4 regions of the Rhizobium sp. P44RR-XXIV genome follow, and region 1 is predicted to be linked to each of the others. Evidence: predicted binding sites of a transcription regulator. Region 1 holds the regulator's gene; each other region holds the start of a gene.

Region 1 (7,905 bases):
AGCTCAGGGGCTGCATTCGCTGTTCGATTATTCCGAGCTCTCGATCATGGGTTTCATCCAGGTGATCAAGCAACTGCCGAAGTTGCTCGCTCGCATTCGCCAGACGGCCGATGCCATTATCGCCGCCAAGCCCGACGTGCTTCTTATCATCGACAGCCCGGATTTCACGCATCGCGTCGCCAAGAGGGTGCGCAAGGCATTGCCCACCGTTCCGATTGTCAACTACGTCTGCCCCAGCGTCTGGGCGTGGAAGGAGTATCGGGCGCAAAAGATGCTTGCCTATGTCGATCATGTGCTGGCGGTTCTGCCATTCGAGCCGGAAGCGATGCAGCGCCTCGGCGGTCCGGCGACCACCTATGTTGGCCATCGCCTGACCGTGGATGCCAACCTGCTGGAGACGCGCCAACAGCGTGCTTTGCGCAGTGCCGTCGCCGCCGACGCCCCGATGACTGTTCTCCTTCTCCCGGGGTCGCGCGGTTCCGAAATCCGCCAGCTCCTTCCAGTCTTTGAGCGGGCTACCGAAGAACTTAGTCGGCGAAATAATGCGGTTCGCTTCCTACTTCCGACAGTCCCGAAGCAGGAAGCTCTCGTGCGCTCGCTCCTGGAAAGCTGGACCGTCAAACCGGAAATCCTTGTCGGTCAGCGTGCAAAATGGCAGGCCTTCGCGCAGGCGGATGCCGCCATGGCCGCATCGGGCACGGTGATTCTGGAACTGGGCCTGGCCAGCGTTCCGGTGGTTTCGACCTACAAGACGGAGTGGCTGGCGAGATTCGTGATGTCGCGCATCAAGGTGTGGTCGGCCGCCCTGCCGAACCTGATTGCCGACTACGCAGTCGTGCCGGAACTTATCAACGACGTCCTGCGTCCCGGCCTTTTGGCGCGGTACATGGAGCGCCTGTCGAATGATACGCGCGAGCGCGCGGCGATGCTCGCGGGCTACGATCTGGTCTGGCAACGGATGCAGACAGAGGAGCCGCCGGGCGACAAGGCTGCGGCGATCATTCTGGACGTTTTGTCCCATAAAAAAACCGGTCATTTCTGACCGGTTTTTTGTTTTCAATGCCGAAGCTTAGCGCTTGGAGACCGGAACATATTCGCGCAGCGGTGCGCCGGTGTAGAGCTGGCGCGGACGGCCGATACGCTGATGCGGATCCTCGATCATCTCGTTCCACTGAGCGATCCAGCCGACGGTACGGGCGAGAGCGAACAGCACGGTGAACATGGTCGTGGGGAAGCCCAGAGCCTTCAGCGTAATGCCGGAATAGAAGTCGACGTTCGGATAGAGCTTCTTCTCGATGAAATATTCATCGGTAAGCGCGATGCGCTCCAGCTCGATCGCGATATCCAGCAGCGGATCGTCCTTGATGCCGAGTTCGCCGAGAACTTCGTGCGCCGTCTTCTGCATGATCTTGGCGCGCGGGTCGTAGTTCTTGTAGACGCGATGGCCGAAGCCCATCAGGCGGAACGGATCGTTCTTGTCCTTGGCGCGGGCAATGTATTCCGGAATACGATCAACGGAGCCGATTTCGCTGAGCATGTTGAGCGCTGCTTCGTTGGCGCCGCCATGAGCTGGGCCCCAGAGGCAGGCAATGCCGGCAGCGATACAGGCAAACGGATTGGCACCTGAAGAGCCGGCGAGACGGACCGTCGAGGTCGACGCATTCTGCTCATGGTCCGCATGCAGGATGAAGATGCGGTCCATGGCGCGTGCGAGCACCGGATTGACCACATATTCTTCGCAGGGAACCGCGAAACACATGCGCAGAAAGTTCGATGCGTAGTCGAGATCGTTCTTCGGATAAACGAAGGGCTGGCCGATATGATACTTGTAGGCCATTGCGGCAAGCGTCGGCATCTTCGCGATCATGCGAAGACTCGCGACCATGCGCTGATGCGGATCGGTGATGTCGGTCGAGTCGTGATAGAAGGCCGACAGCGCGCCAACGCAGCCGCACATGACGGCCATCGGATGCGCATCGCGGCGGAAGCCGGTGAAGAAGCGCGACATCTGCTCATGCACCATGGTGTGGTGCACGACGCGATGGTCGAAGTCCTTCTTCTGTGCTGCCGTCGGCAATTCGCCGTAAAGAAGCAGATAGCAAACTTCGAGAAAATCGCCGTGTTCGGCCAGCTGATCGATCGGATAGCCGCGGTGCAGCAGAACGCCTTCGTCGCCATCAATATAGGTGATGCTCGACTCGCAAGACGCCGTCGAGGTGAAGCCGGGATCGTAGGTGAAAGTGGAGGTGTTCTTATAAAGGGCACCAATATCAATGACACTCGGGCCGATGGTTCCGGTTTTGACCGGCAGATCCACCGTCTTCTCACCCCAAGTTAGTTTCGCGCTTTGTTCCGTCATGCTGATCCTCCAAGATTTGGCGGGATTGACGCCATAAAAAGCGCCAAAAGGTTAAGCGACTAACGACTAGCTATATGATCCAGAGCCTAATGCCAAGTTATCCTAATGCCGAATTGTGCATTGCAGTATCAACTTTTGGGCACTGCGGTAGCCTGTTTGATCGCGCCGTTCCGGTAAATAGCGCAAATCGGTGACAGATTTGTCGATTTCGGTTGAAATCACCTGATGGTGACGGCAAAAATCGCGCGAAAGCTGTAGTTTTGCGTGGGGCAGGCGCTCAATGCCTAATTTAGAGGCACCGGAACAGCAGGAAGATGGCCGGGACCTTGTTCTGCCTTCGCAGCATCGCCACGCTATTGCCTCATTCGCCCCTCGTGCGAAGACTGGACGACGTCAACGAACGCAAGATCAGGCGCGCCTGTTCGCACAGCTCTACCTGGCCCTCGGTCATGGCCGAGCTGCCATAGGAAGGCTGATCGAAGAGGAAGCGGCGCATGGTCGCGCCATCCTGTTCGCACCAATCTATATGGGGCTGGGCTCGATATTTTGGTTCAAGGTCGATAGCGATCCGCCTTCGCAAGCGGTCCTGGTGGCACTGCTGCTTTTGACGGGCGCCTTTCTGTTTAAGCGTGATGCGGGCCGTCTGTTCCGACATGTCCTCTTTGCCGGCATGCTGGCGAGTCTGGGCGTGGCTCTGGCGCAATGGGAAAGCTGGCGGGCATCGACAGTGATGCTCGATTCGGCAGTGACGACAACCGTTACTGGTCGGGTCGAAAGGCGTGAATCCTATGACAACGGCCGTTGGAGATATGTCGTCAAAGTCGATGGAACGGAAAAGCCGGCCATTCGAAGAGCGCCGGAACGCGTCACTATCTTCGTCCGAAAACAGGCAGAGCCATTCAACCTGGGTGATCGGATTCAGGGCAGGGCGCGGCTAACGCCGCCGGCAGGCCCGGCCTTGCCGCGCCTCAACGATTTCGCATTCAGCTCCTATTTCAATGGAATTGGCGCGAACGGCTTCGCCTACGGCACCCCGGAATTATTGTCTCCAGATGGTGATGTCACAAAAGAGTCGTTGCTCGATCAGGCGGATATCTGGCTCGCCGGCCTGCGTAACAGCATAGGTGACAGGATCAGGAGAACCTTGCCAGGCGACACCGGTGCGTTTGCAGCCGCACTTGTCACCGATGAGAGACGAGCGATTTCAGATGAAACGACCGAGGCGCTGCGAACCGCAGGCCTGACGCATATCATCGCCATTTCAGGCTTGAACATGGCGCTATCGGCGGGCATCTTCTATATCGGCCTGCGTTATCTCTTCAGCCTGTTTCCAGGTGTCGCGCAGGCTTGGCCAACCAAGAAAGTGGCTGCGTTCGGTGCGCTGCTCACCGTGACAGCCTATTACCTCATTTCCGGTTTCGGCGTGTCTGCAGAGCGCGCCTTCATCATGATGGCGATCATGCTGGTTGCCGTGCTCTTCGACCGGCCATCGATCAGCCTGCGAAATGTAGCGCTTTCGGCAATCGTGATCCTCATTCTGTCTCCATCGCAAGTGCTGGGGCCGAGCTTCCAGATGTCCTATGCCGCGACGCTGGCGCTGGTGTCGGGCTACACGCTCTGGAAGCGGCGGCAGCATCGCGAAAGCATATTTTCGCGCTCCAGGTTCCTCAGCCCGCTGCTCTTCGTCTCTCGTTTTTTCGGCGGCGTGTTGTCAACATCCTTCGTCGGCGGTGCTTCGACGGCGATTTTCTCGATCGAGCATTTTCACCGACTGGCGACATACGGGCTTGCTGCAAATCTCGCCGCCATGCCGATCGTCTCGTTCATTGTCATGCCGTTCGGCATGATGGCCATGTTGCTGATGCCGCTTGGCCTTGATGCGCCATTCTGGAAAGTCACCGGTGAGGGACTGGAACTGGTCATCCTGATCGCGAAGACCGTGGCGGGCTGGGGAGGCGATATCACCTTTGGCCGTCAAGCGGGCTGGCTCATGCCAACTTTCATAGCCGGCTTCCTTATCATGACCATGCTGCGGACCCGCCTGCGCCATGTCGGGCTGCTGTTGTTGCTCTCAGCGATCGGTGCAGCAACATTCAATTCCGGCGTGCCGAAGCCGGATCTGATGATTTCCGAAGATGGCGCTCTGGTCGCGTTGCGACAGGACGACATCTTGGCAACGAACCGCGAAAGACCGCAGGCTTTTATCTTCGAGCAATGGCAGAAGGCGCTGGTGGCAGCAGAACACCAACCGCCAACCGTTCTTCCGACCGACAGCCGGCTCCCTCATGTCAGCAAAGCAGATCGCCGCCGGCGGTTAAGCACGGAGGAACAAAACGCAGTGCGCAAGGCAATGGAGGAAGCGCTCGATCAGACGATGCAGGGAAGCTTTGCATGCCAGAAGGGTGCATGGTGTGTCGCAATGCTTGAAAACGGCGCGATGCTTGTCACCATCGAGGACGCAGCCTATCTACCGCCTGCTTGCGATACCGCAAATATCGTCATCACGCCGATAAAACTGCGCCTCGATCGCTGCCGCTCCGGAGCAATGCTTTTCACCGGCGCTACATTGAGGCGAACCGGCTCGGTCGAAATGAATTTCGACTCGGACACGCCTATCATCTCCACAGCGTTCGACAATCCGCAGCGCCCATGGATGCGGCACCGAACCTATGATTGGCGCACCGGAACCTATGGTGTGCCAATCCGTTCTGCGTCACCAGTCAATGATAGCGGCGAATGAGGCCGACAAGCTTGCCCTGGACCTTGACGCGATCCGGCCCGAATATGCGTGTTTCATATGCCGGATTGGCGGCTTCTAGAGCGATGGAAGCGCCCTTGCGGCGAAACCGCTTCAACGTTGCTTCTTCGTCATCCACAAGGGCGACAACAATGTCACCGGGATTGGCAGTCGTTGAATTGCGGATGATGACGGTATCGCCGTCAAAAATGCCGGCATCGATCATCGAATCGCCCCGCACTTCCAAGGCATAATGTTCGCCCGAGCCGAGCATATCGGCGGGAACGGTTATTTCATGGGTATTGTTCTGAATGGCCGAAATCGGAACGCCGGCTGCGATGCGGCCCATGACGGGCACCGACACCGAACTGTTCTGGTCGTCATTGGCCACCTTTGGGGGAGCAGGCGGCGCGACCGGCTGTGGCTTGCCAAGACTGCCTTCGATGACGCTCGGTGAAAAGCCGCGGCGCGGCTGCAGGCTGGGATTGTAGGCATCCGGCAGCTTGATGACTTCGAGCGCTCTCGCCCGATTCGGCAGGCGACGGATGAAGCCTCGCTCTTCCAAAGCCGTGATCAAACGGTGAATGCCGGACTTGGATGCAAGATCCAATGCGTCCTTCATTTCATCGAAAGATGGTGGAACGCCGGACTCCTTCATCCGTTCGTGAATGAAGAGAAGCAGTTCCTGCTGCTTGCGCGTCAACATCGTCTTGGAACCCCAGAATCAAGAGAAACGTCGTGAAACAAATCCAGAACGGACACTATATGTTCCATATGTGTTCCGCAAGTACTTAAATTTCGGTAAAGCCTTGCCCTGTCAGTTAGATATTTAAAATTATCGAATGGATCGTGGCGCGACGGCGAGTGGTTATATCGGTGCTAACATAACGATAAATATGGGAAAACGCCGCTGGATGCGCAGACGGAGTGGTTTTAAGTTTAAGTCACCTATCTGAAGCATGGCTGAAATCTAGCTTGTACCGAGAAGGTTCGGCTGCTGTCGAGAATCAGTCATTGTCCAGTATCATCGCTATGCTGCTTCGGCCTTGAATTGGACCGTGGATCGGCGCAAACCTGCCGCAGCAGAAAATCGGAGACGCCATGACTTCGTTGCCGCATCCGCTGGATCATCTTGTGCTGCCGACGGTCAATATCGCATCGGCGCGTGAACGCCTTGGCAGGCTTGGCTTTACGGTGGCTCCGGATGCGCGCCATCCCTTTGGCACCGAGAACGCATGCGTCTTCTTTGCCGACAAGACCTATCTGGAGCCCCTCGGGGTCACATCTCTGGAGCAGTGTGAAAAGAGCATCGAGGACGGCAATGTCTTCGTCGCTCGTGATCAGGCCTATCGGTTTCGGATAGGTGAAGACGGGTTCTCCGGCGTGGTTTTCGGCACGGATGACGCTGTCGCTGATGACGAACGTTTCAAGGCCGGCATGATCTCCGCCGGACGGATGCTGGATTTTTCGCGGCCGATGAGGATGCCGGATGGCACGGAAACCCAGGCGGGCTTTCGTCTTGCCTTTGCCGCCGATCTGCGTGCGCCCGATTTCCTGGCCTTCTGCTGCCAGCGCATCAATCCGTTGCCCGCCGATCGCAGCGTGCTGGAGCGCCATGAAAATGCTGTCACCGGCATTGCGCGGGTGGCGATATCGACGACCAAACCCGCCGCGTACCGCTCGTTTTTCGAGGAGATCATAGGTGACCCCAGGATATCCGAGCATTCCTTCGGACTGACAATCCGGGCTGCCAATGCCGACATCGATCTCCTGACGCCGGAAGGCATGGAGGCGTTTTACGATTTGCGGGTCGGCAAGGACGATCCGGGGCTTCGAGCCCGCGCAATCCTTTTCAAAACACGCGATCTTTCCGTGACATCGTCGCATTTCGCTGCTAACGGCGTCACCTACACGCGTAAGAACAACCGTATATTGGCAAGGCTGGCGCCCGCAGCGGGCGCTCTTTTCGCCTTTGAGGAGATAGCATGAGCACGAATTCGGAAGTGATCGTCGGCGAGGGAGCGTCCAAGGTTCTGTTTTCCAACACTGCCAAGCTGTCGCTGATCGCCGGCCCCTGCCAGATGGAGAGCCGCGAGCATGCCTTCATGGTGGCCGGCGTGCTGAAGGAACTCTGCGACAAGCTCGGCATCGGCCTTGTCTATAAATCCTCCTATGACAAGGCGAACCGCACCTCGCTCTCCGGCAAGCGCGGTATCGGCATCGAGAAGGGATTGGAAATTTTTGCCGATCTCAAGAAGGAATATGGCTTTCCGGTGCTGACCGATATTCACACCGAGGAACAATGCGCCGTTGTCGCCAAGACGGTTGATATCCTGCAGATCCCGGCCTTCCTTTCGCGCCAGACCGACCTGCTGGTCGCCGCCGCCAAGACCGGCCGCGTCGTCAACGTCAAGAAGGGCCAGTTCTTGGCGCCCTGGGACATGAAGAACGTCCTTGCCAAGCTGAATGAAAGCGGCAACCCGAATATCCTCCTCTGCGAGCGTGGCGCCTCCTTCGGTTACAACACGCTGGTCTCGGACATGCGCTCGCTGCCCATCATGGCGGCGATGGGTGCGCCCGTCATTTTCGATGCGACCCACTCCGTGCAGCAGCCGGGTGGGCAGGGCGGCTCGACTGGCGGCGATCGCCGATTCGTAGAGACGCTGGCGCGCGCCGCAGTTGCCGTTGGCGTTGCCGGCGTCTTCGTCGAGACGCACGAAGATCCGGACAATGCGCCCTCGGACGGCCCGAATATGGTCTATCTGAAGGATATGCCGCGGCTTCTGGAGAAGCTTCTGGCCTTCGACGC
Region 2 (7,905 bases), 330 kb from region 1:
TAGCAGAATCGCAACCCTTAAGCGAGAGCTGCAGCAACCGCCTCAAGTGCCTCGTCGGCCTTGGCACCATCGGGGCCGCCGGCCTGCGCCATGTCGGGACGGCCGCCGCCGCCCTTGCCGCCGAGGGCAGCTGACGCAACGCGCACGAGATCGACGGCGCTTACGCGGCCGATCAGGTCTTCGGTGACGGCGACGACGGCGCTAGCCTTGCCATCCTCGGAAACACCGATCAGTGCGACCACGCCCGAGCCGAGGCCTGCCTTAGCTTCATCCGCCAGACCCTTGAGATCCTTGGGATCGACGCCGGAAATGGCCTTGCCGAGGAACTTGATGCCATTGACCTCGCGAACCGCATCGGCAGAACCGGCCTGGCCGCCGCCCATGGCGAGTTTGCGCTTGGCATCGGCCAATTCACGCTCCAGCTTGCGGCGCTCGTCCATCAGGGCTTCGACGCGGGAAACGACGTCGGCCGGCTGGACCTTCAGCGTCGAGGCGAGGTTCTTCACGCGCTCGTCCTGCTCGGCAAGATAGCTACGCGCGGATTCGCCGGTAACGGCTTCGATGCGGCGTACGCCAGCGCCGACGGCGCTATCGCCGAGGATGCGGACGAGGCCGATCTGACCGGTAGCGGACACATGCGTGCCACCGCAAAGCTCGATTGAGTAGGGCTTGCCGGCCTTGCTGCCATGCACGCCCTGCCCCATGGACACGACGCGCACTTCGTCGCCATACTTCTCGCCGAACAGCGCCATCGCGCCTTCGGCAATCGCGTCGTCGACACTCATAAGGCGGGTCGTAACCGAAGAATTCTGCAGCACGATCTCGTTGGCCATCTCTTCGACGACCTTCAGTTCCTCGGCCGTCATCGGCTTCGGATGGGAAACGTCGAAGCGCAGGCGCTCAGGTGCAACCAGCGAGCCCTTCTGCGCGACATGGGTGCCCAGCACTTCGCGCAGGGCTTCATGCAGCAGATGGGTGGCGGAATGGTTGGCGCGCAAGCGCGAGCGCCTTGCGTGATCGACCGTCAGCACGACGGCGTCGCCGACCTTGATCGTACCGTCCGAAACCTCGGCGATATGGACGAAAAGGCCCTCGCCTTTCTTCTGGGTGTCACTCACCGCCAGCTTGCCGCTGTCGCCGGAGATGACGCCGGTATCGCCCATCTGACCGCCGGATTCGCCATAGAATGGTGTCTGGTTCACGATGATCTGCACCTTGTCGCCAGCCGAAGCGCTGTCGACAGTGGCACCATCCTTAACGATCGCCTGAATGACGCCTTCAGCGGATTCCGTGTCGTAGCCGAGGAATTCGGTAGCGCCGTTCTTTTCCTTGAGCTCGAACCAGATGGTTTCGGTCGCCTTGTCACCGGAGCCGGTCCAGTGCGAGCGTGCCTCGGCCTTCTGCCGCTCCATCGCATCGGTGAAGCTGGAGATATCGACGCCGATGCGCGGGCGCGCAAGGCGTCCTGCGTCAGGTCAAGCGGAAAGCCATAGGTGTCGTAGAGCTTGAAGGCGGTTTCGCCGTCCAGGCTGTCGCCCTTGTGCAGCTCCGAGGTAGCGTCGTTCAGCAACGAGAGGCCGCGTTCCAGCGTCTTGCGGAAACGTGTTTCCTCAAGCTTCAGCGTCTCTGAAGTCAACGCCTCGGCGCGCACCAGCTCGGGATAGGCGCGGCCCATCTGCTGGACCAGCGCCGGCAGCAGCCGCCACATCAACGGCTCCTTGGCGCCGAGCAGCTGCGCGTGACGCATGGCGCGGCGCATGATGCGGCGAAGTACGTAGCCACGGCCTTCATTCGACGGCAGAACGCCATCGGCAATCAGGAAAGCGGAGGAGCGCAGGTGGTCGGCGATGACACGATGGCTGGCGCGATGCTCGCCCTCGGCCTTTACACCTGTCGCCTCTTCTGAGGCCTCAATCAACGCGCGGAACAGGTCGATATCGTAATTGTCGTGCTTGCCCTGCAAAACTGCGGCAACGCGTTCGAGGCCCATGCCGGTGTCGATCGACGGGCGCGGCAGGTCGACCCGCTCCTGCTTGGTGATCTGCTCGAACTGCATGAAGACGAGGTTCCAGATCTCGATGAAACGATCACCGTCTTCTTCCGGAGAGCCGGGAGGCCCGCCCCAGATATGGTCGCCATGGTCGTAGAAGATTTCCGAACAGGGACCGCACGGGCCGGTATCGCCCATCGCCCAGAAATTATCGCTGGTCGGGATGCGGATGATCTTGTCGTCTGAAAGGCCGGCGATCTTCTTCCAGAGGTTAAAGGCGTCGTCATCGGTGTGATAGACCGTGACCAGCAGGCGCTTGGCGTCGAGCCCGAATTCCTTGGTGATCAGGTTCCAAGCAAGCTCGATGGCCCGCTCCTTGAAATAATCGCCAAAGGAGAAATTGCCGAGCATTTCGAAGAAGGTGTGATGGCGGGCCGTATAGCCGACATTGTCGAGGTCGTTGTGCTTGCCGCCGGCGCGCACGCATTTCTGCGCCGTCGAAGCCGTCTTGTAGGGACGCTGCTCCAGGCCGGTGAACACGTTCTTGAACTGCACCATGCCGGCATTGGTAAACATCAATGTCGGATCGTTGCGCGGGACGAGCGGGCTCGACGGCACGATCTCGTGGCCGTTTTTCTTAAAATAGTCGAGGAAGGTCGACCGGATTTCATTCACACCGCTCATATGAGGCCCTTCAGTACTGCGCTCGGCAACTTGCATCAAAGTCAGTGGCTTTTATCGTTCGCTCCCGGCCCTGTCCAGCCGCACAAACAAAACCGGCCGCACATCCCTTGGACAATGCGGCCGGTTTCGGTTTTCGGTCTTAAATCAAAGCCTGGATCGGCCCGCCAAACCGCTATTCAGCGGCAGCATCGCCATCATCGGCGTCCGGACCGCCATTCTGCAGGAAGCGATCGGCGATGAGGCCGGCATTCTGGCGCAGTGACTGTTCGATCTCGCGGGCGAGATCCGGATTGTCGCGCAGGAAGAGCTTCGCATTTTCGCGGCCCTGGCCAAGGCGCTGGCTGTTGTAGGAGAACCAGGCACCGGATTTTTCGACGATGCCGGCCTTGACGCCGAGATCGACCAGCTCGCCGGTCTTGGAGACGCCTTCGCCATACATGATGTCGAATTCGACCTGCTTGAAGGGAGGCGCCATCTTGTTCTTGACGACCTTGACGCGCGTCTGGTTGCCGATGACCTCTTCACGCTCCTTGACCGCGCCGATGCGGCGGATATCGAGGCGAACCGAGGCATAGAACTTCAGCGCGTTACCGCCGGTCGTCGTTTCCGGCGAGCCGAACATGACGCCGATCTTCATGCGGATCTGGTTGATGAAGATCACCATGGTCTTGGACTTCGAGATCGAAGCCGTAAGCTTGCGCAGCGCCTGGCTCATCAGACGAGCCTGCAGGCCCGGCAGGCTGTCGCCCATTTCACCTTCGATTTCGGCGCGCGGCGTCAAGGCAGCAACCGAGTCGACGACGAGAACGTCGACGGCGCCGGAGCGCACCAGCGTGTCGGTGATTTCAAGCGCCTGCTCGCCGGTATCCGGCTGCGAGATCAGAAGGTTCTGCAAATCGACGCCCAGCTTGCGGGCATAGACCGGATCGAGTGCATGTTCCGCGTCGACGAAGGCGCAGATGCCACCCTTCTTCTGGGCCTCTGCAATGGTCTGCAGCGCCAGCGTCGTCTTACCCGAGCTTTCCGGCCCATAGATTTCGATGATACGCCCCTTCGGCAAGCCGCCAATGCCAAGGGCAATATCGAGGCTCAGCGAGCCCGTGGAAACCGTTTCGATTTCGACCACGTTCTCGTTGGAACCGAGCTTCATGATCGAGCCCTTGCCGAACGACCGCTCAATTTGAGAGAGTGCCGCTTCAAGTGCCTTGCTTTTATCCACCGATTTGTCCTCTACAAGCCGCAAAGAATTCTGAGACATTCGATCCACCTTTAGGTTATTGAAGCCGCTCTAGCAATGTCGCCGCCGATGAGAATTGTGTACTCTATTTGTTCTCTTTTCACAAGAGCACAACAAGCGATTGAAAGAAAAAGATAAAATGAATTCCGTTCTACTTTTGTTTTCTCCTTTCTTCCCAGACACTTACCCGCCGGAGGCAATGGGTTCCAGCATATTGGCGACCGGCCCGATTCGCCTTTTTGATCGCTGAGGAAAACCATATGGCGAAGAAGATTCTCGTTCTTGGCGGCGCACATGTCGACCGTCGTGGCCGCATCTTCGGCGAGACGGCGCCGGGCGCCAGCAATCCGGGCGCATGGTTCGAGGAGCCGGGCGGCGGTGGCTTCAATGCGGCGCGCAATCTTGCCCGTCTCGGCTTCGATGTCCGGCTGATCTCTCCCCGAGGCGGCGACCCCTCCGGTGAGATGGTTGCGGAGGCGGCCAGCCATGCCGGCATCGAGGATACGCCCTTCGTCTTCCTCGACCGCAAGACGCCGAGCTACACCGCGATCCTCGAACGCGACGGCAATCTGGTGATCGCGCTTGCCGATATGGAACTCTATCAGCTGTTTGTGCCCAGGCGGCTGGCGATTCGCGCCGTTCGCGATGCATTCGCCGCAACGGACCTTGTTCTTTGCGACGCCAATCTGCCGGCCGAAACCTTGGCTGCGATTGCAGCAAGGGCGTCTGCCTGCCGCAAGCCCGTCGCCGCCATCGCGATCTCACCGGCCAAGGTTATCAGGCTGAAATCGAGCCTTGCCGGCATCGATCATCTTTTTCTCAATGAAGCCGAGGCCGCGGCGCTCACCGAGAGCCGTCCGGAGGATCCTCTGGAATGGGTCAGCGGATTGCGCGCGCTCGGTCTGCGCAACGGCGTCATTACCCGTGGCAAGCGCGAGTTGATCGCGTTTTCGCGTGATGCCGTCGTCAGCCTGCACCCGCCTATCGTCCAGGACGTCGCTGATGTCACCGGTGCGGGAGATTCCCTTGCGGCCGGCGTTTTATCCGCGCTGCTTGCCGGTCATGATCTTGCCGAAGCCGTGCGCCATGGCGCTGCCGCGGCCGCGATCACCGTGCAATCACCCTTGGCAACGGCCGAAAATCTCTCGCCCGAGCTTCTAAAGTCGATGTTGGCCCTTGTTCCCGAGGCCGCTATTCTGTCATGAAGCTCGCTTCACTCGCCTATCCTGTTTCAGTCAATTGGACACGACAATGACCAAGCCTATCTCGCCACTGCTTCCGATCGCCTATTCGAAGGAAGTCGCCGCCGCCAAGATGCGCGGCGCGCCGCTCGTCGCGCTGGAATCGACCATCATCACCCATGGCATGCCCTACCCCGGCAATATCGAGATGGCCCGCAGCGTCGAAGCGATCATTCGCCAGGAAGGCGCCGTGCCTGCAACCATCGCTGTCATCCATGGCACGCTGCATATCGGCCTCGAGCCCGAAGAGCTGGAAGCCCTTGCCAAGACTGAGGGCGCGATGAAGGTATCGCGTGCCGATCTCGCCTTCGCGATCGCCGAGCGCCGCACCGGTGCAACCACGGTTGCCGCTACGATGATCGCCGCCGCCCGCGCCGGCATCAAGGTTTTCGCCACCGGCGGTATCGGCGGCGTCCATCGCGGTGCCGAAGAAAGCTTCGATATTTCGGCTGACCTTGAAGAGCTCTCCCGCACCGGCGTCATCGTCGTCTGCGCCGGCGCCAAGGCGATCCTCGATATTCCGAAGACGCTGGAAGTTCTGGAAACCCGCGGCGTGCCCGTCGTCACCTATGGCAGCGCCGAATTCCCGGCCTTCTGGTCGCGTTCCTCCGGCCTGCCGAGCCCGCTGACGCTCAATAGCCCGGCCGCAATCGCCAATTTCCAGACGACCCGCGAACAGCTCGGCATCGATGGCGGCATGCTGATCGCCAATCCGGTGCCGGAAGCCGACGAAATTCCGAGCGAGGAAATGGAAATCTACATCCAGCGCGCCCTCGACAGTGCCGAGCGCGACGAGATCGCCGGCAAAGCCGTGACCCCGTATCTGCTCAGCACCATCTTCGACATTACCGATGGCCGCAGCCTCAAGACCAACATCGCTCTCGTCGAGAACAATGCACGTCTCGGTGCCGAAATCGCCGTCGCTCTGGCGGAATAAACAAAGCCGCAGCCGCCCTAGGTCAATGTGAACAGGCCAAGGGCGGCCCGCAATTCGGCAAGGGTTGCCTCCGTCCTCTCCCTTGCCTTGAGGGTCCCCTCGCGCAATATGTCCAGCACATAGCCCGGCTCGGCGGCATATCGGGCGCGGCGCTCGCGGATCGGCGCAAGCAACGCCTGCAGAATATCCTCCAGATGTCTCTTGACGGTGATATCGCCCAGGCCGCCGCGCCGGTATCGTTCCTTCAAGTCTTCCAAGAGCTGCCCATCATCGCAGAAGGCGTCGAGATAGGTAAAGACCACATTTCCCTCGATCTTGCCGGGATCGCTGGCACGCAGGTGCGTGGGATCGGTATACATGCGCCGCACGGCATCGGTTATTTCGTCCGGCGAGGCCGAAAGCGAAATGGCATTGCCCTGCGATTTGCTCATCTTCGCCTTGCCATCGACGCCGGGCAGCCGGCCCACGGCGGGTATCATGGCCTCGGCTTCGACAAGAATATCGCGACCGACCTGCCGGTTGAGGCGGCGGACGATCTCGTTAGTCTGCTCGATCAGCGGCGCCTGATCTTCGCCCACAGGCACGACCGTCGCCCTGAAGGCGGTGATATCGGCCGCCTGGGCCACCGGATAGCAGAGGAAGCCGGCAGGTACGTCACGCTCGAAGCCACGCAGCTGGATTTCGGTCTTGATCGTCGGATTGCGCTCCAGACGGCTGACCGTCACGAAATTCAGATAGAGCAGCGTCAGTTCCGCCAGTGCCGGCAGCGCAGACTGCAGGCAGATCGTCGTCTCCAACGGATCGATGCCGACGGCGAGATAGTCGAAGGCGACTTCGAGAACGTTGCGGCGGACTTTTTCCGGATCATGGGCATTGTCGGTCAACGCCTGCGTATCCGCCAGCAATAGAAATTGTCGATGAGAGCGCTGAAGTGCGACGCGGCTCTTCAGCGACCCTGCGTAGTGACCGAGATGGAGTGGACCGGTGGTTCTGTCGCCCGTCAATATGACGGGACGTGTATCGATAGAGGAAGACATTTTTGCTCCGTAAAAGGAGCCGCCGCCATCGGGAAGGAAAAGGGAAATGACCATGCCTGCCGGATCACGGCGGCAAGGGTCGATTTCGTAAAATGACGACTGCCGCTCCTAGAAGGAGCGCCACCACATTTGGCAAATGCGCTTGGCAAGGTCGATCATGCGCGGTTGATATCACCGATGCGACGGCATCGGCAATATCGACCGGAAAAATTCGCCTATCGGTCCAGCGTCTCCCGCACAACGACCGCAAGCTGCTTCAGCGAGAAAGGCTTCGGCAGGAAGCCGAACTGTGCGTCGGCCGGCAGATTGCGGGCAAACGCATCTTCCGCATAGCCCGAGACGAAGATGAACTTCATATCCGGATATTTCTTGCGCAGCTCACGCAATAGCGACGGGCCGTCCATTTCCGGCATGACGACGTCGGAGACGACGACGTCGACCTGACCGTCAAGCTCGTCCATGATTTCCAACGCCTCGACACCGGAGCCCGCCTCATAGACGGTATAGCCGCGTGTCTCGAGCATGCGCTTGCCGCGCCGCGACGCACGGCTTCCTCGTCCTCGACCAGCAGCACGACGGCAGACTTGCCGGTCAGATCCGCCGGCTCTTCAGCCGGTGCCGCCGTTGCGACGCTCTGATCCATCGCCGTGACGCCACGGCTTTCCGCTGCCTTCGCTTCGGCGGCGACAGCCGGGTCGACCATGTGGCGCGGCAGGAAAATGCGGAACGTCGTTCCCTTGCCGACTTCCGACTCCGGATTGATGTAGCCGCCCGATTGC
Region 3 (7,905 bases), on a different contig from region 1:
TTGGGGCAGCGTCGCGGTCGATCCGGAGCGCAGATCATGTTCGGCATGCCGACCTATCTGGCTTTCACCTCGAGGTTGGTGCCTCGCGCCGAGATCCCGCCGAAGGGAGAGGGAGACAAGGGTAGCGAACAGGGTCTGAACCGCAATGAGGGCTCCCCTTACGGCGTCTATATGGGCCCGTTTCTCAGCCCGCTTGGCGTTCCCTGCCAGGCACCGCCCTGGGGTTATGTTGCCGGCGTGGATCTGAAGACCGGCAAGATCGCCTACAAGCACAAGAACGGCACCATCTACGACATGACGCCGCTACCGCTGCCCATCAAGGTCGGCGTTCCCGGCATCGGCGGCCCGATCATCACCAAGGGCGGCGTCGCCTTCCTGGGTGCGGCAGTCGACGACTATCTGCGAGCCTATGACGTCACGACCGGCAAGCAGCTCTGGCAGGCACGCCTGCCCGCGGGCGGCCAGGCGACGCCGATGACCTATACAGCCAGCGACAACAAGCAATATGTCGTCATGGTGGCCGGTGGCCATGGCTCGGTTGGCACCAAGCCCGGCGACTATGTCATCGGCTACACGCTGCCGTAATTAGCATTGGGGGACTGCCTCGCCCCCAAGCGCTTGTGGGCGTCAATGCCGAAACGGCTAGGCGATCTGCTCAACGCGGCATTGCTGGCACAGCGGATAGGTATTCAGGAATGGCGCAAGCCGTTCGCGCATGATTTTGAAATCTGATCCGTACATGTAAAAGGCGGTTTCTTCCGGTCCTTGCCAATGGCTGCTGACCGCTCCAATGCCTTGCAACAGGCGCTGGCATTCCGCAAAAACATGATTGACATCAGAATCACGGTAGACCTCGTCTGGCAGGTCGGTACCGTTCAAATATAACGCCAACCCTTCCTGCAGGCCGAAATCAAGCCGCCGGTTCTGATCCGGGATATTCATCCGCGAGCCCTTTGGAGCCAGCATGGCCTCAAGGGTGCGCATAACCATTTCGATCGTCGCATCGGATGGGTCATCCAACTCGATCTCAATATCGCATTCGCTGACTTCGCCGTCGGGGGCCATCAAGGTGCCGCCGCCGACGACGCGTACGCCATGCTTGTGTTTCGCCATGGCGGCATCGAGAGCGTCTTCAATGTCGGCTCGATCATCCGGTTGCAGGCGTGCGTTCAGTGTGGCCACAACGACCATGGGTTTCTTTTTCTTGAAAAGATTGAACATGGGCTACCTGCTGCCTCCCCCGGCTTCAAAATCGCGAAAATCCCGGTTGTAGTTTGAGTTCCGCAACCGTTTATTGCAACGGCTTATTTTCCGCCGCCACGGCGTCGTCCTCGGAATTTGCCGGAGGCTCCCAGCCGAAGACACTGCGGCCGCCATAGGAGAACGATCTGTCAAATTCGCCGGCGACGATCTCCTTGAGATCAGGTCCAGTGACATATCGCTCCAAAATTCTCGACTGATCGTCCAGCCGCTTCAGGGCCGACAGCTCCTCATCTCGGCCAAGCCGCCCTTTCCTGACCGCAGATTTCATCACGCTGATGGTCTCGTCATAGACCTTCAATGGCACCGGAAAGGGATGCCGATCCTTGCCGCCATGGGCTAGCGAGAAGCGTGCGGGATCGGAAAAGCGGCAGGGCGCGCCGTGAACGACCTCAGCCACCATCGCCAGAGCTTTCACCGTCCGTGCGCCGACGCCGGGCGTCAGCAGCAAACCCTCGAAATCCACCGGGCCGCGATCGGCGGCAGCCGCGAGATTTCCATGCAGGCGGCGCATGTTCACATCTTCCTGGCGGACATCATGATGCGCAGGCATGATGAGGTATGGCAGCATCGGTTGAGCATCCTCCCTCCTGATTGCTGGAGCTTGTCCTTCCAGCACATTGAATTCACGAATGATTTTATCGGGACCAAGCGAGGCAAGCAGATCGAGCTGGCGGTTGCGGGAATGTTCGGCCCGCCGATCGGCGAGATTGATGATCTCTCCCTGCTCCCGCCCCTCGATGGCGGCATGAGGCGAATCCAGGAAGTTGGTCAGCCCCTCGGATAACCAGTGATAGCGCCGTGCCTGTCGACGGTCGCCGTTCATGCCCTGCTGGATGACGACCCATTTGCCGTCATCGGCCACGATGAAGCCATGCAGATAGAGATCGAAGCCATCCTGGAGCGCTGCACTATCCACCTTGGCGATCAGCCGGCTGGTGCTGGCAAGCGATGTTCCATCGATCCCGACCCTATCTCCGATGTGAAGCAACTCCTCCGGTGTCCTACGCGAATGCGAGCCGCGACCGCCGCAGACATGGATGCCGAGTTCACCCGAAAGCGGGGTCAGGCCACGCTTCAACGCGCCGAGCACGCTTGTGGTGATGCCGGAGGAATGCCAGTCCATGCCCATGACGGCGCCGAAGGACTGGAACCAGAATGGATTGGCCAAGCGGCGAAACAGTTCGTCACGGCCGTAGTGCTGCACGATCGCCTCTGTGATGACGGCACCCAGTCGCGTCATCCTCTCCCCAAGCCATCGCGGCACGCGGCCGCCATGCAACGGCAGGTCAGCTTTGCCAGTTCTCTGCGCCAAATTCGTCACTCTCGATCTGAGGTGACGATATTCTAGCGTCGATCGTCGATTTGCACCATATGTTCTCTTTTTGTCCCGATTTCGCGGTGCCAGAGAACCGGCGAGACAATCGCTAGGAGTGATTGCGCAACAAATGGGAGCGCATCGCCGCAATTCCCTCATCAATATTGGCGCGGCCGAACCCTATGCGGAAGCGGTCGTCCGGCGTTGCAGTGAGTTCCGAACGATAGAGGCTGGCCGGCAAGAGCAGCACGCCTGCCTGCTCCACCAGATTGCGCGTGAAGGTCTCGACACCATCCACACCTTTGTAGCGTGGATAGCAGACGCAGCCGCCATCAGGCGTATACCACTCGAAAAGATCCTCGAACTCTGAAAACAAAGCCTTCAGCTTTCCGAGATTGGAAGCGATCAGCCGATTATTGCGATTGAGAATCCTGTCGGCATTCAGCAAGCCGATCTTCGCCAGGCTCTCACTCGGCCCGGAGTTGCAGATGGAGAGATAATGCTTCATCCGCTCCATCTTCGAAATCAGCGCGTGATCGCGGCAGGCAATCCAGCCAATGCGCAGGCCCGGCAAGCCATAGGCCTTGGACATGACGCCAAGCGAGAGGCCCCGCTCATAGGCATCGGCAGCGGCCTGCGATACCGGCTTGTTGTCGACGGTCAGGCCGCGATAGACTTCGTCGCTGAATAGCCAGATGCCATGCCGCCGGCAGAGATCCACCAGTGCGTCGAACCTCTCCTTTTCCAGCACCTTGCCCGTGGGATTGTGCGGGAAGTTGATCGAGATCAGCTTGGTATTGGGTCTGATCGCCTTGCTGACTGCATCGATATCGAGCGACCAGCCGTCTTCCGGATCAAGCGCCACCGCTGAGACGTCGCAAATGCTGAGGGGTATCGTTTCGGACGATTGATAGTTGGGGGTTACGATGATCGTATGATCGCCCTTGTCGAGAAGCGCATGCATGGCGATGTAGATGCCCTCCTCCGCGCCGGCGAAGCATAGAATATCAGCGCGCTGCATCTGCTGATAAAGCCCGGCGATGATGTCGCGCAGGGCCGGATCGCCGAAGGTCTCCGTATAACCAAGCCAGAGATTGTCGTAGGCGGACCGCTGCTCCGATGTCGCCATGTCAAGCAGTTCGGCCATCGTCATGCTCTGAGCGTCCGAGGCCGTCATGTGATAGCGGGCGCTGAACTCCCACTTCGAAAAATGAGTCTCGAGCTTGAAATCCGGCAGCAGCGGCATGGCGACATTCTCCAATGGTGGTCGCCACGCATTCGTGTCGGCCCTTACTATAGCCCGACAATTAGTAGCGCATTTACAAATTGTCAAATATAGAGTGAATGTAAATAATCAGAAGGAAAGAGGCTATGGCGCGAAAGACAGGCACAGGCAATGACCAATCAACCGGTTCTAAGGACTTGCTGCGCTTCGCTTCCGTCGCCGATGCCATTGCAATCCTGCTCAAGCCCCATGCGGAGGTCGTCCTTCACGACCTGAGAACGCAGACGATTGCTCATATCGCCAACAACCTGTCGCGGCGCGAAGTCGGCGGCTCCTCCCTTGCCGAGTTGAAGGATATCGGGTCGCTCGGCCTCGATGTCATCGGCCCCTATCGGAAGACGAATTTCGATGGTCGCCAGCTCAAGTCGATCACTGCTGTTTTGCGCGACGAGGCAGGCGAGCCATTCGGCTTGCTCTGTATCAATTTCGATATTGCGCCGATCGAGGCGGCTCGTGATGCGTTAGGTCTTCTGGCGGCTTTTCAGGATGTCGGTCCGCAGCCGTCTGCACTATTCCGCGCAGACTGGCAGGAAACCGTCAATGCCGCGATCGCGGACTTTCTCGGCGAACGAGGGCTGGCCGCTTCTGCACTGGCGAAGGAGGACCATGCTGCCCTCGTCGAGATGCTGGAACAGGAGGGCTACTTCTCCATCCGCAATCTCGTCCCCTATCTTGCGCGGGTGCTCGGCATTTCGCGGCCGACCGTTTACAAGCACCTGCGCGAAGCCCGGCAGAGGAAGCTGCCGAAGCCGACGTTCTGACCCCGTTTGAAAAATTGACGCCGCCGCGCCGACAGCGCTTGCCAGTTAGGCCGGCATCGGAGCAAAGCCGCTCATTGCGCCGGAAAAAGGCTTGGGCAAAGGCGAAGCATAGGAACTGCGCTTGCTGGTGGACAGGCCGAGAGACACCAGCGCTTCGGCCTGTTTGACCGCCGCCGCCACGCCGTCCACCACCGGGACGCCGTAGATATCCTGCAGCTCGCGAGCAAGATCCGTCATCCCGGCACAACCGAGCACGATTGCCTCCGCACCGTCTTCGACTAGGGCTCTCTCGATTTCCGCTCGCAGTTTTCCAATGGCGCTAGGAGACGCCTTCTCAAGTTCCAGCACGGGGATATCGGAAGCACGTACCTTGGCGCGAGCACCCATGCCGTAACGCTGCACGAGATTGTCGATCAGGATGCGCGAACGCTCGAGCGTCGTCACCACGCTGAACCGCTGTGCCAGAAAGCCCGCTGTCGCGACAGCCGACTCGCAAAGCCCGACAACGGGCACGTCGCAGAACATGCGGGCGGCTTCGAGACCGGTATCGTCGAAACAGCAGATGATCGCGGCATCGTAACCGACGCCCTGCCTCTCTTTCAATTCACGCAGCATGCCGGGTACGGCGAGAGCCCCGTCGTAATAGCCTTCGATCGAGGCCGGCCCCATCTGCGACGTGGCCGCGATGATCTCGGTGCCGGAGGCCGCGACTGCGCGGGCCGCTATCGCGGCCTTCTCGGTCATCGAGGCCGTCGTATTCGGATTGATAAGCAATAAACGCATGATCTCAGCTTTTCTTGGCCTGGCGGCGGCCAAGCATGGTCATAATCCCGAGTGCCAGGAGAATGATGGTGAAGGAAAACAACGTCGTCACCGTTCCAAGCGCATAGAGCACCGGCGTGGTGACGTTGGTCGTCATCCCATAGATTTCGAGCGGCAGGGTGTTGTAGGTGCCCGAGGTCATCAGTGTGCGGGCGAACTCGTCATAGGAGAGCGTGAAGCCGAACAGGCCGACGCCGATAAGGCTTGGTGCGATCATCGGCAGCACGACATAACGGAAGGTTTGCCACGACGTGGCGCCCAGATCCCGAGCCGCCTCCTCATATGCCGGCGAGAAGCGGTTGAAGACGGCGAACATGATCAATACGCCGAAAGGCAAGGTCCAGGTGAGATGTGCGCCGAAGGCCGAGGAATACCAGGCAGGCCCAAGACCACCCTGCTGGAAGACGACGCCGATCCCGAGTGAAATGATGATCGAGGGCACTACGAGGCTGGCGACCGTAGCATAGAACAGAAATGTCGAGCCACGGAACCTGCGGCGAAAGGCAAGGCCCGCCAAAAGCGAGACGACCACGGTGACGATCATCACCATGACGCCGAGGATCAGCGATCGCTGGAACGACGCGCCGAAATCGCCGACCGCCTGCTTCTCGAAGAGATTGGCGAACCAGTGCAGTGACACGCCGTTCAACGGAAAGGTCAGACCGCCGTCCGGCCCCTGGAAGGACAGGATGACGATCGCCGACAGAGGGCCGTAGAGGAACAGCACGAAAATGGTGAAGAAGATCGCCAGGACATAGAATTCCAGGCTGCGCTTTTCCCGGTTCATCTCAAAGCTCCTTGCGGATATCGACGATGCGCAGGATGGCTGCGACCATCAGCAGGACGACGATCAGGAGCACCACGGCATTGGCGGCCGCAGCCGGATATTGCAGCAGGGACATCTGGTTCTTCATCATCAAGGCGATGGAAGCGCTCTGGCCGCCGGACATCACCTGGACGGTGGAGAAATCCGCCATGACGAGGGTGACGACGAAGATGCTGCCGATCGCCATGCCGGGCTTGGCAAGTGGGAGCACCACATTCCAGAGCACCTGCCACCCGCTGGCGCCCGCATCCCGTGCGGCCTCGAACAGCGAGCGGTCAATTCGCATCAGCGTGTTGAAGATCGGCGTCACCATGAACAGGGTGTAGAGATGCACCATGGCCAGTACCACGGCGAAATCGGAGTAGAGCAGCCATTCGATCGGCTGCGGGATGATGCCCATCTCGATCAAGGTCGAATTGACCAGCCCATTGCGCCCGAGCACCGGTATCCATGAGATCATGCGGATGATGTTCGACGTCATGAATGGCACGGTGCAGACTAGAAAAAGGATCATCTGCGTCGACGTGCGACGAATGTGGAAGGCGAGGAAATAGGCGACCCAGAAGCCGATGAAGAGCGTCAGCCCCCAGACAATGACAGTGAATTTCAATGTGTTGAGATAGGTTTTCCACGTAACCCATGAACCCAGTGTGTCAGTGTAGTTCGTGGTCAGGAAGGCCGGGTAAAGGCTGGCGAAGTCATAGTCCCAGAAACTGACGATACCGATCATCGCAATCGGCAAAAGGAAGAAGAAGCCGAGGATCAGAAAGAGCGGAGTAGCCTGCAGATAGGCGACGGCCCAGGCGGGCACCCCAATTCCGCGTCCAGCTTTCTGTGTTTCCTGCTCCGCGTCCGAGGAAGCGATCGTCGCCATGGTCCGGCTCTCCATTGATGGGCCTCCCCCCGCATAGGCGGGGAGAGGAAATGACGGATATGCAGCTTAGGCGGCGATGAACTCGTTCCAGCGACGGACCATGTAGCGATCTTCGTCCATGACCGAATTCCAGCAGGCGACAGCGCCCATGCGGGCTTCGAAGGAACCACCGTCGCGAACGGCGCCGGCCTTCTCCATGACCTTGCCTTCCGGAGACAGGATATCGCCCTGTGCCGGCTTGCCTTCGATCCAGTAGCCCCATTCGTCGGCCGACATGAAGTTCTTGGCGGTGTCCATGCAGGCGGAATAGTAGCCCTGGCGGTTGAGGTAGCCGCCAACCCAACCGGACGTGTACCAGTTGATATATTCATAGGCGGCGTCGAGCTGGGCGCCCTTCAGATGCGAGGCGAGGCCAAGACCGCCGCCCCAGGCGCGATAGCCTTCCTTCAGCGGCTGGAAGGTGCAGGCGATGCCCTTCGAGCGGACGGCGGCGACGGCCGGCGACCACATCGACTGGATGACGACTTCGCCCGATGCCATCAGGTTGACGCTTTCGTCGAACGACTTCCAGAAGGCGCGGAACTGGCCGTCGCCCTTGGTCTTGATCAGGAATTCAATCGTCTTGTCGATTTCTGCCTTCGTCATGTTGCCCTTGTCGGCATATTTGATCTTGCCGGCGGCTTCCATGATCATCGCGGCATCCATGATACCGATCGACGGGATGTTGAGGATGGCGGTCTTGCCCTTGAAGGCCGGATC
Region 4 (7,905 bases), 140 kb from region 1:
AAGGAGGGGAGCGATCATGTTCACGATTTTGACGCTGCTTACGCTTTTCATCAGCATCATGTTTGTTGTCTCAGTCGCATCCACCATTTTGGCGCTCCATCGCGAAAGCGAAGAAAGCAAAAGGCTGCACAAGCGTCACAAGACGCTCTGATCTCCGCGTACCGAGCACTTCTCCCCACCAAGAGCTCGGCTGGACTTTTAACCGGACGCCCCAAGCGTCCGGTTTTTTCGTTTCCGGAGTGCCAACATCATTTTTCGGCTTTTCCGGATATATTCAAGTTGCCGCAAGCCGCTGATTTTGCGACATAAAGCGAGGCTATCGCCTCAATCGCGATGGGGATGTTCAATTTCATCGAGGTAACGGTATGCGCATTGTCCTGACCGGCAGCTCCGGGCGGCTCGGCCGCGCCATATTCAATAGCTTGGCGACGAGCCACACGCTCGTCGGCGTCGATCGCTCGCCATTCTCGACGACGCATCTTGTCGGCGATTTTACCGACACGGGATTATTGGAGGACGCTCTGGCCGATGCCGATGCGATTGTTCATTGCGCAGCACTGCATGCTCCCCACGTCGGGACCATATCGGACGATGAATTTCGCCGCATCAATGTCGAAGGAACGCGCCTTCTAGCCGAGGCCGCTCTGGCGGCCGGTATCAAGCGGCTGGTATTTACCAGCACCACGGCGCTCTATGGCCATGCCGTCGTTTCCGGGCAGTGCCGATGGATCGACGAGAATACCGTGCCTGAACCGAGAAGCATCTATCATCGGACGAAACTGGAGGCTGAGCAGCTCCTGGAGGACATGGTCTGTTCAGATTTGCAGGTACGCGTTCTACGCATGTCTCGTAGTTTCCCAGAGCCTGCCGATGCAATGGCTGCCTATCGCCTGCATCGTGGCATCGATATCCGCGATGTCGCCGATGCCCATGCGGCCGCCTTGATCAATACGGGCGATCACTTTCAAAGGCACATCGTTTCGACCGAAACGCCCTTCAAGCCAGAGGATTGTGAAGCTCTGGAGGCTGACGCGGCCTCCGTCATCAGATTGCGTGCTCCGATGCTTGCCGCAGAATTCGACCGCCGAAGGTGGTCTCTGCCGCAAACGATCGACCGCATCTATGCTTCGACGTCGGCAAATGTCGCGCTGGGATGGCGTCCTCGCTTCGGTTACGGCGAGGTTTTAGCGCAACTGGATCGGGGAAGCCTGGAGGTTTTGCCGCCTTTTTCTTCGATCAACAGGCAGGCTGAATAGCACGGCCGGCATCCCGGAAATTCCAGCTCGCGGGTCAATCTGGGTATCGATCCAAAAGAAATCGCCCGGGCCTGCTTTTCATGGCAGACCCGGGCGATTTTTCTAACTGCGGCGAGCTTACGCCCGCCTTCGCTTCAGCGTCGTGCGCTGCGAGCCTTATTCCTCGCTGGCGCCATCAACATCGCTGCCGGCCTCGGTGGACTCGCCATTGACGGCCTCGTCCTCTGAGCCTGCATCATCTTCGCCTTCCGGCTCGCTGATGCGCTCCACGGAGACAACCTTTTCGTCCTTCGCGGTCGAGAAGATAGTCACACCCTTGGTGGCGCGGCTGGCGATGCGGATGCCGCCGACGGGAACGCGGATCAACTGGCCGCCATCGGAAACGAGCATGATCTGATCGCCATCCTCGACCGGGAAGGCGGCGACGAGTTCGCCGATTTCGCCCGTCTTCGACGTGTCGGTGGCGCGGATACCCTTGCCGCCACGGCCGGAGATACGGAAATCGTAAGAGGAGGAACGCTTGCCGAAGCCCTTTTCCGATACCGTGAGCACGAATTGCTCCAGTGCCTTCAGTTCTTCGTAGCGCTCGTCGCTCAGCTGTCCCTCTTCGGTGACTTCCTCGCCGACCAGGGCGATTTCCTCTTCCTCGCCCGTCGCCGTGCGGCGATCGAGAACCGACCGCTTCAGATAGGCAGCACGCTCCCAGGGCTCAGCGTCCACATGGCGAACGATCGTCATGGAGATGATACGGTCGCCGGCTGCGAGATTGATGCCGCGAACGCCGATCGAGTTGCGGCCGGCAAAGACGCGTACATCCGAAACGGAGAAACGGATGCACTGGCCAAGCGCCGTCGTCATCAGCACGTCGTCCTGCTCGGTGCAGGTCTCGACGGAGAGGATTTCATCACCCTCCTCTTCGAGCTTCATGGCGATCTTGCCGTTACGGTTGACCTGAATGAAGTCCGACAACTTGTTGCGGCGCACGGTACCGCGCGTCGTCGTGAACATGACGTCGAGGTTATCCCAGGTATCCTCGTCCTCAGGCAGTGGCATGATGGTCGTAATGCGCTCACCGGGCTCCAGGGGCAGCATATTGATCAATGCCTTGCCGCGCGACGTCGGCGTGCCGATTGGCAAGCGCCAGACCTTCTCCTTGTAGACGATACCGCGCGAGGAGAAGAAGAGAACCGGCGTATGCGTGTTCAATACGAATAGCCGGGTAACGAAATCTTCGTCACGCGTCGTCATGCCGGAGCGGCCCTTGCCGCCTCGGCGCTGAGCACGGTAGGTCGTCAGCGGCACGCGCTTGATGTAGCCGAGATGCGAAACGGTGACGACCATGTCCTCGCGGGCAATCAGGTCCTCATCGTCCATCTCCAGACCGCCATCAACGATCTCGGTGCGGCGCGGCGTCCCGAACTCGTCGCGAACAGCGATAAGCTCATTCTTTACAATGGTTTGGATACGGACACGCGATGAGAGAATATCGAGGTAATCCTTGATTTCGACGCCGATCTGATTGAGCTCTTCGTCGATTTCGTCGCGGCCGAGAGCGGTCAGACGTGCCAGACGCAGTTCGAGGATGGCACGCGCCTGTTCTTCCGAAAGGTTGTACGTGCCGTCGTCGTTGATGCGGTGGCGCGGGTCATCGATTAGCCGGATAAGAGATTCAACGTCTGCGGCCGGCCAGCGGCGGGTCATCAGTTCTTCGCGCGCCGACTGCGGATCCGGAGCGCCGCGAATAACGCGGATGACTTCGTCGATGTTGGCGACGGCGATTGCAAGGCCGACCAAGACGTGTGCGCGATCACGCGCCTTGCGCAGCAGGTACTTCGTACGACGGCTGATCACCTCTTCGCGGAAGACCACGAAGGCGCGCAGCATGTCCAGCAGGTTCATCTGCTCAGGCTTGCCGCCATTCAGCGCCAGCATGTTGCAGCCGAAAGAGGTCTGCAGCGGCGTATAGCGATAAAGCTGGTTCAGAATGACGTCGGCATTGGCATCACGCTTCAGTTCGACGACGACGCGATAGCCCTGACGGTCGGATTCGTCACGCAGATCGGAGATGCCCTCGATGCGCTTGTCGCGCACCAGCTCGGCCATCTTCTCGATCATCGACGCCTTGTTCACCTGGAAGGGAATTTCGGTGATGATGATCTGCTCGCGATCGCCGCGCATCGGCTCGATCGTGGCAACGCCGCGCATGACGACGGAGCCGCGACCGGTCTCGTAAGCGGAGCGGATGCCGGCGCGACCGAGGATCTTGGCGCCCGTCGGGAAATCCGGACCGGGGATGATCTCCATGATTTCAGGCAGCTCGATCGCCGGATTGTCGATCAGGGCGATACAGCCATCGACCACTTCCGAGAGATTGTGCGGCGGGATATTCGTCGCCATGCCCACGGCGATGCCGCCCGAGCCGTTGACGAGCAGGTTGGGGAAGCGCGCCGGCAGAACCTTGGGCTCTTCCATGGTCGCGTCGTAGTTTTCCTGGAAATCGACCGTTTCCTTGTCGATATCCTCGAGAAGCTCGTGGGCAACTTTCGTCAGGCGCGATTCGGTATAACGCATTGCCGCCGGCGGATCGCCGTCGATCGAACCGAAGTTCCCCTGCCCGTCGATTAGCGGCACACGAAGCGACCAGTGCTGCGCCATGCGGACCAAGGCGTCGTAGATCGAGGCGTCGCCGTGCGGATGGTATTTACCCATGACGTCGGCAACCGGACGGGCCGACTTCACGTATTTGCGGTTCCAGTGATAACCGCTTTCATGCGCTGCATAGAGGATGCGCCGGTGAACGGGCTTGAGACCATCGCGGACATCGGGAAGCGCGCGGCTGACGATCACGCTCATGGCGTAACCGAGATACGACCGCTGCATTTCCTCCATGATGGAAATCGGCTCTATGCCTGGCGGGAGCTTCCCGCCGCCGGATGGTGTTTGCTCAGTCAAAACAGATCACGATCTCTTTTAGAATCACTGCGAAATTTATAGCGGAAAGGCTCGGCGAGCGCCAATTTAGCCCGATGTTTTTGAACAGGCTTTTGCCCCTTTAAGCCATGAAATCGAACATTTCCGTGGCGCAACCTGCCTATAGCGGTGCATTGCGCTTTGCGAAAGTCTATTCCTCGCATAACAATGGGTCATAACAACGACAAAGAACCGTTGCCGGGGATCATATGGCGAGCGCAGACACGCTGATCAATGCCTTTACGACGCTGCTTGTGACCGTCGATGCACCTGGCCTTGCGCCGCTATTCATCGGCCTCACCGTCGGCATGAACCGCGCCGAACGCAAGCAGGTGGCGCTGCGCGGCTCGCTCATCGCCTTCTTCATCCTGGCGGCCTTCGCCCTGTTCGGCGCGAGTGTGCTTGGAGTTCTCGGCATCTCCATCGGCGCCTTCCGCATCGCGGGCGGACTGCTGCTGTTCTGGATCGCCTTCGAGATGGTGTTCGAGCGGCGGCAGGACAGAAAGGAAAAGACGACCGAGGTCGCGATAACCAAGGATCATATCCGTAATATCGCAGTTTTTCCCCTCGCCCTGCCGCTGATTGCCGGCCCCGGCGCGATCTCCGCCACGATCCTGCTCGCCGGCTCGCTGCAGACCATGCTCGACCGAGCGCAACTGATCGGCGTCATCGCCGTCAACCTCATTGTGGTGTTTGCAGCACTTGCTGTTTCGGACAGGCTCGACCGCATGCTGGGAGCAACCGGCAGAGCCATTCTGACACGGTTGCTCGGCGTGATCCTCGCCGCGCTTGCCGCCCAATTCGTCGTCGACGGCGCGCGGGCAGCGCTGAAGCTGCCGTGAAAAAGGCCTGCCGATGAAGGCAGGCCTTTGAAAATCCAGATGTTCGGGCCGGAAGGCTCAAAACGGAATATCGTCGTCCAGATCGCGCGAGAAGTTTCCGCCGCCACCTGCCGGGCTGCCGCCACCGCGACCACCGCTTCCGCCACGGGAAGAACCTTGCGACGATGGCTGGCCGTAATCGTCGCCACCGTAATCGCCGCCGCCAAAGTCGCCACCGCCGCTACGTCCGCCGCGACCGCCGCCCTCGAAGGAGCCACCGCCGCCGCCTTCGCCACGGCCGTCCAGCATGGTCAGCGTCGAATTGAAGCCCTGCAGCACGATTTCGGTCGAATACTTATCCTGGCCGTTCTGATCCTGCCACTTGCGGGTCTGGAGTGCGCCTTCGATATAGACCTTGGCACCCTTCTTCAGGTACTGCTCGGCAACCTTGCAGAGGCCTTCGTTGAAGATGACGACGCGGTGCCATTCCGTCTTTTCCTTGCGCTCGCCGGAATTGCGGTCGCGCCAGGTTTCCGATGTCGCGATGTTGAGGTTGGCAATCGGGCGGCCGTCCTGCGTGCGGCGAATTTCCGGATCCGCCCCGAGATTTCCAATCAGAATTACCTTGTTCACACTACCGGCCATGACACCACCCTGCTTGCCGCCCATCGACGGCTCTTAAATTTTATCCGCACACCTTAGACCATTGCTGTCCTCAGGTGTCATCCAAGCACCGCCTGAGGGCTCTTCATCCACAAAGAAATGTCCAAAGGCAATTTTGTTCTTTCTTTGTTCTAATTTGTCTTTATGATCCTGTCAACGGAATCGAAAACCTGGCCCTGTCCTTCTTTTCAGCCTCGACTCACGGCTTGGCATCACTAAATAAGGGCAGACTCCAAGGGATAAGCGTAAGACGATGAGCGAACTGAAGACTATTTCCATACGTGGTGCTCGCGAGCACAATCTCAAGGGCATCGATCTCGACCTGCCGCGCAACAAGCTGATCGTCATGACCGGGCTTTCCGGCTCGGGCAAGTCATCGCTTGCCTTCGACACCATCTACGCCGAAGGCCAGCGCCGTTATGTCGAGAGCCTCTCGGCCTATGCGCGCCAGTTTCTCGAAATGATGCAGAAGCCGGATGTCGACCAGATCGACGGTCTGTCGCCAGCCATTTCGATCGAACAGAAGACGACATCGCGCAATCCGCGCTCGACGGTCGGCACGGTCACAGAAATCTACGACTATATGCGCCTGCTGTTTGCCCGCGTCGGCGTGCCCTATTCGCCAGTTACAGGCCTGCCGATCGAGAGCCAGACCGTCAGCCAGATGGTGGACCGCGTGCTCGCCTACGAGGAAGGCACCAGGCTCTATATTCTTGCGCCGCTGGTGCGGGGACGTAAGGGCGAATACAAGAAGGAACTGGCGGAGCTCATGAAAAAGGGCTTCCAGCGCGTCAAGGTCGACGGGCAGTTCTACGAGATCACAGACGTGCCGGCGCTAGACAAGAAATACAAGCACGATATCGACGTGGTGGTCGACCGTATCGTCGTCCGCCCCGATATGGCATCTCGTTTGGCAGACAGCTTTGAAACCTCCCTGCGCCTTGCCGATGGCCTGGCCGTTGCCGAATTCGCCGACAAGCCGTTGCCACCAGAGGAAACCGCTGCCGGCGGCTCGGCCAACAAGTCGCTGAACGAGACGCACGAACGCGTGCTGTTTTCGGAGAAATTCGCCTGCCCGGTTTCCGGCTTCACCATTCCCGAGATTGAGCCGCGTCTGTTCTCGTTCAACAACCCCTTCGGCGCCTGTCCGTCTTGCGACGGCCTAGGCTCGCAGCAGAAGATCGATCCGGATCTGATTGTGCCGGAGCCGGAGCGCACCTTGCGCGATGGTGCGATTGCCCCGTGGGCCAAGTCTAGCTCGCCCTATTACAACCAGACGCTCGAAGCGCTTGGCAAGCATTACGGCTTCAAGCTTGGCAGCCGTTGGAACGAGCTATCGGAAAAGGCGCAGGACGTCATTCTGAACGGCACGGAAGACAAGATTGAATTCCATTATGCCGATGGCGCGCGCTCCTACACGACGCACAAGAATTTCGAAGGCATCGTGCCGAACCTTGAGCGCCGCTGGAAAGAAACCGATTCCGCCTGGGCGCGAGAAGAGATCGAGCGCTACATGTCGGCGGCGCCCTGCCCGGCCTGCAATGGCTATCGCCTGAAGCCGGAAGCCCTCGCGGTCAAGATCAACAAGCTGCACATCAGCCAGGTGGCGGAAATGTCGATCCGTGTCGCCCGTGACTGGTTCAACGAGCTGCCTGAGACTTTTACAGACAAGCAGAACGAAATTGCCGTGCGCATCCTGAAGGAGATCCGCGATCGCCTGCGCTTCCTGAACGATGTCGGCCTCGAATATCTGAGCCTGTCGCGTAATTCCGGCACGCTTTCGGGCGGCGAAAGCCAGCGCATCCGGCTGGCGTCGCAGATCGGCTCGGGTCTGACGGGCGTGCTCTACGTACTCGACGAGCCGTCGATCGGTCTGCATCAGCGCGACAATGCCCGCCTTCTGGAGACGTTGAAGCACCTGCGCGATATCGGCAACACGGTTATCGTGGTCGAGCATGACGAGGATGCGATCCTGACGGCGGACGACGTGGTCGATATCGGTCCCGCCGCCGGCGTGCATGGCGGCCAGGTCATCGCGCACGGGACGCCGCAGGACATCATGGCGAACCCGAAGTCGCTGACGGGAAAATATCTCTCCGGCGAACTTGGCGTGCCCGTTCCCGAAGAGCGTCGCAAGCCCAAGAAGGGCAAGGAAATCAAGGTCGTCGGCGCAAGGGGCAACAACCTCAAGGATG

The links. The regulator LexA, encoded in region 1, represses DNA repair genes until DNA is damaged. The targets are predictions, from matches to a motif close to TGTTCNNNNTGTGTTCNG.
Region 2: a site for LexA is predicted at 3,991-4,008, ahead of recA (recombinase RecA). Genes of this name have one in related genera too.
Region 3: a site for LexA is predicted at 2,636-2,653, ahead of BSK43_RS29295 (DUF763 domain-containing protein). Genes of this name have one in related genera too.
Region 4: a site for LexA is predicted at 5,827-5,844, ahead of uvrA (excinuclease ABC subunit UvrA). Genes of this name have one in related genera too.

Annotation. Positions count from the first base shown of each region.
Region 1 covers NZ_MPVZ02000028.1:964,765-972,669, reverse strand. Annotated here, with positions in the region: gene lpxB (lipid-A-disaccharide synthase) at 1-1,042, shown strand, start outside; gene gltA (citrate synthase) at 1,070-2,359, opposite strand; gene BSK43_RS21840 (ComEC/Rec2 family competence protein) at 2,640-5,099, shown strand; gene lexA (transcriptional repressor LexA) at 5,080-5,802, opposite strand; gene BSK43_RS21830 (VOC family protein) at 6,198-7,085, shown strand; gene kdsA (3-deoxy-8-phosphooctulonate synthase) at 7,082-7,905, shown strand, end outside.
Region 2 covers NZ_MPVZ02000028.1:635,115-643,019, reverse strand. Annotated here, with positions in the region: partial or broken gene alaS (alanine--tRNA ligase) at 18-2,674, opposite strand; gene recA (recombinase RecA) at 2,847-3,932, opposite strand; gene BSK43_RS20165 (carbohydrate kinase family protein) at 4,172-5,116, shown strand; gene BSK43_RS20160 (pseudouridine-5'-phosphate glycosidase) at 5,163-6,089, shown strand; gene trpS (tryptophan--tRNA ligase) at 6,107-7,126, opposite strand; partial or broken gene BSK43_RS20150 (response regulator) at 7,342-7,905, opposite strand, start outside.
Region 3 covers NZ_MPVZ02000029.1:696,362-704,266, reverse strand. Annotated here, with positions in the region: partial or broken gene BSK43_RS29305 (glucose/quinate/shikimate family membrane-bound PQQ-dependent dehydrogenase) at 1-585, shown strand, start outside; gene BSK43_RS29300 (mitochondrial large ribosomal subunit protein uL15m) at 643-1,221, opposite strand; gene BSK43_RS29295 (DUF763 domain-containing protein) at 1,292-2,575, opposite strand; gene BSK43_RS29290 (aminotransferase class I/II-fold pyridoxal phosphate-dependent enzyme) at 2,688-3,824, opposite strand; gene BSK43_RS29285 (PAS domain-containing protein) at 3,950-4,624, shown strand; gene BSK43_RS29280 (aspartate/glutamate racemase family protein) at 4,670-5,407, opposite strand; gene BSK43_RS29275 (ABC transporter permease) at 5,412-6,233, opposite strand; gene BSK43_RS29270 (ABC transporter permease) at 6,235-7,146, opposite strand; gene BSK43_RS29265 (PotD/PotF family extracellular solute-binding protein) at 7,213-7,905, opposite strand, start outside.
Region 4 covers NZ_MPVZ02000028.1:825,084-832,988, forward strand. Annotated here, with positions in the region: gene BSK43_RS36005 (hypothetical protein) at 17-151, shown strand; gene BSK43_RS21155 (NAD(P)-dependent oxidoreductase) at 366-1,256, shown strand; gene gyrA (DNA gyrase subunit A) at 1,413-4,208, opposite strand; gene BSK43_RS21165 (MarC family protein) at 4,436-5,068, shown strand; gene BSK43_RS21170 (single-stranded DNA-binding protein) at 5,126-5,692, opposite strand; gene uvrA (excinuclease ABC subunit UvrA) at 5,964-7,905, shown strand, end outside.